DNA from 3 places in the Pantoea sp. BRR-3P genome. Region 2 is predicted to be linked to each of the others. Evidence: predicted binding sites of a transcription regulator. Region 2 holds the regulator's gene; each other region holds the start of a gene.
The links. Region 2 encodes LexA, which represses DNA repair genes until DNA is damaged. Its sites were predicted from a motif close to TNCTGTATGTACATACAGNA; they were not measured.
Positions count from the first base shown of each region.

Region 1: the regulator LexA is predicted to act here: its motif matches at 1,035-1,054, upstream of metR (HTH-type transcriptional regulator MetR).
Region 3: the regulator LexA is predicted to act here: its motif matches at 1,091-1,110, upstream of sulA (SOS-induced cell division inhibitor SulA).

Region 1 is NZ_CP155066.1:3,842,550-3,844,821, forward strand. Features, by position in the region: gene metE (5-methyltetrahydropteroyltriglutamate--homocysteine S-methyltransferase) at 1-873, opposite strand, end outside; gene metR (HTH-type transcriptional regulator MetR) at 1,087-2,019, shown strand; gene AAGR08_RS17770 (DUF1456 family protein) at 2,113-2,272, shown strand, end outside.
Region 2 is NZ_CP155066.1:3,692,084-3,694,355, forward strand. Features, by position in the region: gene dinF (MATE family efflux transporter DinF) at 1-967, opposite strand, end outside; gene lexA (transcriptional repressor LexA) at 1,102-1,716, opposite strand; gene AAGR08_RS17120 (diacylglycerol kinase) at 1,822-2,190, opposite strand.
Region 3 is NZ_CP155066.1:2,521,531-2,523,802, reverse strand. Features, by position in the region: gene ompA (porin OmpA) at 1-229, opposite strand, end outside; gene sulA (SOS-induced cell division inhibitor SulA) at 579-1,070, opposite strand; gene AAGR08_RS11790 (TfoX/Sxy family DNA transformation protein) at 1,292-1,921, shown strand; gene yccS (YccS family putative transporter) at 1,918-2,272, opposite strand, start outside.

The DNA of each region.
Region 1 (2,272 bases), 150 kb from region 2:
GATCACGCCGACGGACAGCAGCCAAGTTGCGGGGATCTGCTGGTTCAACTGCTGGATGTCATCTTTACCGTGTACCAGATCAACGTGCAGACCTTGCACCGGCAGCGCTTTAATTACGTCGAGGTTCTGACCGATGCTGTCAAAGTAAGTGGTTAGCAGCAGTTTGCATTCGCCCTGCAGCACGTCGTAAGCCGCTTTGAACGCATCGCGCCATGCTTGCGGCAGTTCCAGCGCCAGCGCAGGCTCATCGATCTGCACCCATTCGATACCGCGTTTTTTCAGTTCAGCCAATACCTGTTTGTAGACGGGCAGGATCTCTTTGAGCAGTGACAGACGATCGAACGGCTCGCCTTTCACTTTACCCAGCCACAGATAGGTAACCGGGCCGAGCACCACCGGTTTAACGTTGTGGCCTAACGCTAGCGCTTCATCAACTTCATCGAGCAGCTGTGTCCAGGTCAGTTTGAACTGCTGGCCCTGGCTGAATTCTGGCACCATGTAGTGATAATTGGTGTTGAACCATTTGGTCATTTCGGCCGCCGCCGCCGGTTCGCCGCTAGGTGCGCGGCCACGCCCCAGGCGGAACAATGTATCCAAATCAACAGAACCATCTTTGTTCTGGTGGCGCGCTGGCACGTTACCCAGCAGCAGGCTGGTGGTCAGTACGTGATCGTACCAGGCAAAATCACCGACCGGCAGCAGATTCACGCCCGCGTCTTTCTGCTGTTGCCAATGACGGGCACGCAGTTCACGACCTACCGCCAGCAGCTCTTCCTGTGAGCTTTTTCCTGCCCAATAGCTCTCTTGTGCTTTTTTCAGTTCACGACGCAGACCGACGCGAGGAAAACCGAGTGTATGGTTCAGAATGGTCATTTGATGTTCTCCAGATATTCTTTAGGTACAACCGATTTACGTTCATCCAGCGAAGGCAAATTTCCTTCGCCGAGCGGTGTGGCTGGACAAACGTAAAGTGGCCGCAGCGCTTACTTGAGATGTTTAGCCGTCCAGATGTTTACACCGCTATAATCTGCGGGTACTGTATGTTCCTCAAGCGCAATTTGTTCAATCTCGATGTGAAGGAATCTCATGATCGAACTCAAACACCTGCGGACGCTGCAGGCGTTACGGAATACCGGCTCTTTAGCCGCCGCCGCCTCCCAACTTCATCAAACGCAATCAGCGTTATCTCACCAGTTCAGCGATCTGGAACAGCGCCTGGGCTTTCGTCTGTTTGTACGTAAAAGCCAGCCGCTACGCTTTACGCCGCAGGGAGAGATATTGTTGCAGCTGGCCGAGCAGGTTTTGCCGCAGATTCAGCAGGCCCTGCAGGCATGCCATGAGCCGCATCAGGCCACGTTGCGTATCGCCATTGAGTGCCACAGCTGTATTCAGTGGCTGACGCCCGCGTTAAATAATTTCCGCCAAAGCTGGCCGCAGGTGGTGATGGATTTCAAATCCGGCGTGACCTTTGATCCGCAACCCGCACTGCAGCAGGGTGAGCTGGATGTGGTATTAACCTCAGATATTCTGCCGCGCAGCGGATTGTTCTACACGCCGATGTTTGATTTTGAAGTGCGTTTGGTAATGGCGCCGGATCATCCTTTGGCGCAGCTTGATCACATCTCTCCGGAAGATATGGCTGAAGAGGTGCTGATGATTTATCCGGTGCAGCGTCAACGTTTGGATGTCTGGCGGCATTTCCTGCAGCCGGCGGGCGTGAGTCCTGCGCTGAAGAGCGTGGATAATACATTGCTGCTGATTCAGATGGTGTCAGCGCGCATGGGCATTGCCGCGCTGCCACATTGGGTGGTGGAGAATTTCGAGCATCAGGGATTGGTGGTGACCAGAACGCTGGGCGAGGGCCTGTGGAGTCGCCTGTATGCTGCGGTACGTGAAGGCGAGCAGCGTCAGCCGGTGCTGGAAGCCTTTGTACGTTTTGCCCGTCAGCACGCCTGTGAACACTTACCTTTCGTGCGCGATGCTGCGCGTCCTGGCGCATTACAAACCACCTCATCCTGATGACGCGGGGCGGCGAATGTCGCCTGTGCTGTTATCCCTGCCTCGCCTGCTCTATAATGCGCCGCCTCAACCCGCGACCAAGAGAGTTTCACCATGATGAGTAACGATGTTCTGCGCAGCGTGCGCTATATGCTGGATTTGAGCGATAGCAAAGTGGTGGAGATTTTTGCCTTAGCGGGAAGTGAAGTGCCGCTGGAAGATGTGCAGGCGTGGATGAAGAAGGATGACGATGCCGCGTTTCGCAAGCTGCCCG
Region 2 (2,272 bases):
CGGCGACAAAACAGGCCTGACGGCAGGCCGCGTGCCAGATAAGTATTAATCGACTGCGATCTTTCGCGCCTACCGCTTCACCCGAGCAGGCTTCAACCGCATAAGCAAAGCCATCTAGCGCGTAGGCGGTAAAAGTGAGGAACATCAGCAATACGGCATTAACCGCCACCACATCAGGACCAATGCGCGCCCCCAGAATGGTCAGGGATGCAAAGCAGATTTGAAGCATTAATGAGCGCAGCATGATGTCGCGATTAAGACGGAACAACCGCGCGGCATCGCCACGCCAGCTGCTTTTTAGTAGAGCGAAATGAATACCGCGCAGTTTGAGTACGCGCGCCACCATCCACAAACCTACTCCCAGCGTGACATATTCAGCCAGCGCCGTTGCCGCCGCTGCACCGGCCACTCCCCAATGCAGCTGAAGGACAAATAAAAGGTCGAGCAGGATATTCACCAGATTCCCGACGATAAGCAATACCATCGGCGCACGCGCATACTGCACGCCTAACAGCCAACCAAGAATAACCAGATTAGCCAAGGTGGCGGGCGCGCTAAGCCAGCGAATCTCAATGAAAATTTTGGCCTGCTGCTGCACTTCTGGGCTGCCGCCCATTAATGCGGCTGCCAAACTGCTTACCGGCGTTCGCAGCACCATAAATAGCAAACCAAAAACCAAAGCAATCAACAGCGGTTGGGTCAGGGCGCGTGCCAGCGCCGTTTTGTCATTGGCACCAAACGCCTGCGCGGTAAGGCCAGTGGTACTCATGCGCAGAAACAGCAAGAGCATAAAGAGAAAACTGGTTGCCGTGGTACCCACGGCGACGCCCCCAAGATAAATCGGGCTATCGAGATGACCAATAACGGCAGTATCCACCACGCCCAACAATGGAACGGTGATGTTAGAGAGGATCATCGGCAGCGCCAGCCGCCAAAGCGCTTTATCTGAAGGGGAAAACAGCTGCATCAGCCCATTCCGTTATTTGCGGTAACCAGCGTGATTGCGCCCGACAGTGCCGCAGAAAATGTCAAAAAGAAGAAACTAGCAGACTGCGGCCAGCGCAGCATACGCCGCCGCAGTAGGAGGGAATCAGGAACGAATCAGAGCCATTCGCCGTTACGCACGATCCCAACGGCCAGGCCTTCAACGGTCAGTGATTGCTCGCGGGTATCTACCACAATCGGTTGGAAATCGTTATTTTCCGGCAGAAGATGGACAATCGCGCCCTGCTTTTTCCAGCGTTTGACCGTGACTTCGTCATCAATGCGCGCTACGACCACCTGTCCGTTACGCACTTCCTGCGTTTTATGCACCGCCAGCAAGTCACCATCCATAATACCGATGTCTTTCATCGACATACCGCTCACACGCAGCAGGAAATCCGCGCTGGGTTTGAACAGGTTTGCATCCACCTGATAGTGCGCTTCAATATGCTCCTGTGCCAGCAGCGGCTCGCCCGCAGCGACACGGCCAATTAATGGCAAGCCTTCGCTCGGCTCTTCTTCCATTAATAAGCGAATCCCGCGCGATGCGCCGGAAACAATTTCAATTACGCCTTTACGCGCCAGCGCTTTCAGATGCTCTTCAGCAGCATTGGGCGAGCGAAATCCCAGTTGCGCAGCAATTTCCGCACGCGTTGGCGGCATGCCCGTCTGGTTAATATGGTCGCGAATCAGGTCATAGACCTGTTGCTGCCGTGCAGTTAACGCTTTCATCCCGCCCCCTGGTTGTTTATACAGTCGCTGTGAGTATATACAGGTATTGGCGAAATGAAAACCGTAACAGAGGGAAAAATCAGCGGTTTGATGAATCTGGAATGGCTATCTCAAATGCGTCCAGAGCAGCACGATCCAAACAAAAAGAGCCAGTAAGATAGTCAGCAATACCGCAGCCGAGCCCATATCTTTGGCGCGCCCTGATAAGGGATGTTGCTCCTGGCCAATGCGGTCAACGACGGATTCAATGGCACTATTAAGGATTTCGACAATGACAATCAGTACCACGGAGCCAATCATCAGCACGCGGGAAATGGCGTCTACATCCAGCCAACAGGCCACGATAATCGCCACCAGCGCGGCTATCGCTTCCTGGCGGAATGCCGCCTCGTGCTGCCATGCGGCACGCAGCCCCTGCCAGGAATAACCGGCTGCTTTCACTATTCTTACAATACCGGTGACGTTATTTGCCATGTTTATGGAACCCTTGATCTATTTTGACGTCAATGTGTGGGCAGTATGAGGTGGCAGAGCCACAGATCTTCGCTGCACTTTC
Region 3 (2,272 bases), 1.2 Mb from region 2:
AGCCCAGGTACGGGTTAGCTTGGTAACCTGCGAATGCACCAGCTCCCAGCTGAGATTCGTGGGTTGGACCGTCGTTGTTCTCGTAACCGTTACCGTAGTAACCAGTATCGTGATACTGAGACCAGCCCAGTTTAGCACCGGTGTACCAGGTGTTATCTTTAGGAGCGGCCTGCGCTACGGTAGCGAAGCCAGCCAGTGCCACTGCAATTGCGATAGCTGTCTTTTTCATTTTTGCGCCTCGTTATCATCCAAATAGGCAATGAGCAAAAAGGTTGCTCTTTGTGTTAATCCTTCGCCGGGTCTAAACGCTCGCTTTTGACTCTACCGAAAAAACGGAGGTTATTGAGCACCCTGGCGAGCTAAAGTCTACAACGAGATTGGAAAGTTACAAGTATGATGTGAGGTCGAGCAGTAAAAAAACAGGGATTTATACACACATTTTAACAAATGACGTGGCAAAATCTTCGGTACTGAAATGAAAAAAAGCAGCTAAGCCATTGTCATAGCTGGCGGGAAAAGAATCAGTGGCTTAGCTTCAACTTCTGCAAAAAAAATGCTGAGAAAATTCCTGGATTTACTTAATGAAACAAATCTGACGGAATTTTTGCTGCTTTAGGTTGTCTGGAATGAGCATATTGATGCCCCTGCGGACGCAAAATGAGCCCAAGAGCATCACCTTCTGCAGCTGCTTTTTCCAATTCTGCACGCTCTTCATCACTTAATTCGTACGGAATCCAGGCTAATACCACGCTATAATTGCCCGTGCGCAGCGCTTTAACCATACTTTCTACCGTATTGAATCGCTCAGATTCAGTAATATGCATACTCTTTTCTAACGGTAATCCTGACTGTTGCATCCAGCTACGATTCGGCTTTTGCGCAGGAGTTAGCCATAGCTGCCAACGTGATTGCTCACTCAACTGTTTTAGTACCGGTAGAAGCATGAGTTGCATCATTCCAGGTTGTTCGCTGGATCGCAGTTCAGTGATTCCACCCAGCGAAGGCTGCGCTAAGCTTGAAGAAGCAAAACGATGAGAACGATCAGCAGGGCCAGAGAAATGAGTACGCATATTTTAATCACTCAGTAATGAACTGTATGAATATACAGTAATGGCTTCCTGGATAAAGATCAACCTCATTTTCTGATAATGCCTCGCAATTTCTGCACAAGATCCCTCGCTTCTGCTTTTATTCATTGAACAGCTAAATCGTTTTTTTTATCTTCTAAGCAAATGAATCTGAGAGCTTTTCTAGGAAATTTCCCGTGCATGGACTGAAATGAGGGGGCGTTATGAAAAGAAATAATCCGGTTGTTGAGCAATCTAAAGCGCAGTTAGCAGCATTAGGTAAAATTGAGTCCCGTACGCAATTTGGTGGTTATGCGCTTACCGTTGAGAAGGTGGTTTTCGCCTATATCAATGAGGATGCACTCTATTTACGTGCCAGTGAGGCACTCCATCACTATAACGCGAAGCGTTCTCTGGAACCGCTGGTCTATCGTAAGCGCGGGATGCCGGTAACACTGAGCTATTTCAAAGTCGATAAGCTGCTATGGCAAGACCCAGAACAATTACTGCAATTGTCTGCAAGCTCTCTACGTGCCGCTCAGGATGAAGCCGCGAGCAAATTAGTCTCATTGCGCTTGAAAGATTTGCCCAATCTTAGCCTGCGGTTGGAGTTGATGCTGCATAAAGTCGGTATCAGCTCGGTAAGACTTCTGTGTGAAATAGGGTCACGCCAAAGCTGGCTGAAGTTAAGGGCGGTGAATAAGCATATTGGCTTGAAAACGCTACTGGCATTAGAGGGCGCGATTTCAGGACACCATGAAGCGGCATTGCCAAGCGCAATCAGGGAGGAACTTTATGCTTGGTATCTAAAAACGCTCCGCCAACATGCGGCGGCGGAGCATCTGCAACCTTAGTGGTTAATAAGTGAACGGCGCAGACGTGCAATCTCTGGCAGCAGTGCGATCAACAAACCTAATTGTTGGACGACTAATGGTGCACGTCCATCTGAGCTGGTCTTCAACTCGCCTAAGCGCTGCATCAGGGCCTGCTGCATGTCTGTGGCCTGTGAATCTGTGACGCGTTCTACCTGCAGCACATCTTCAATAAAGCAGACCGCGTCATCCAGTAAGGTAAGTAATGTTCTATCCGCCAAACGATCTCGATGTGCTCCAAGCGCCGAAATATAACTCAGGAAGGAGTGATTCAGGCACAGCAGTCGAAATGCGTTTTCACGGAGCGGTTGCTGAAGCTTAAGTTCGCTACTG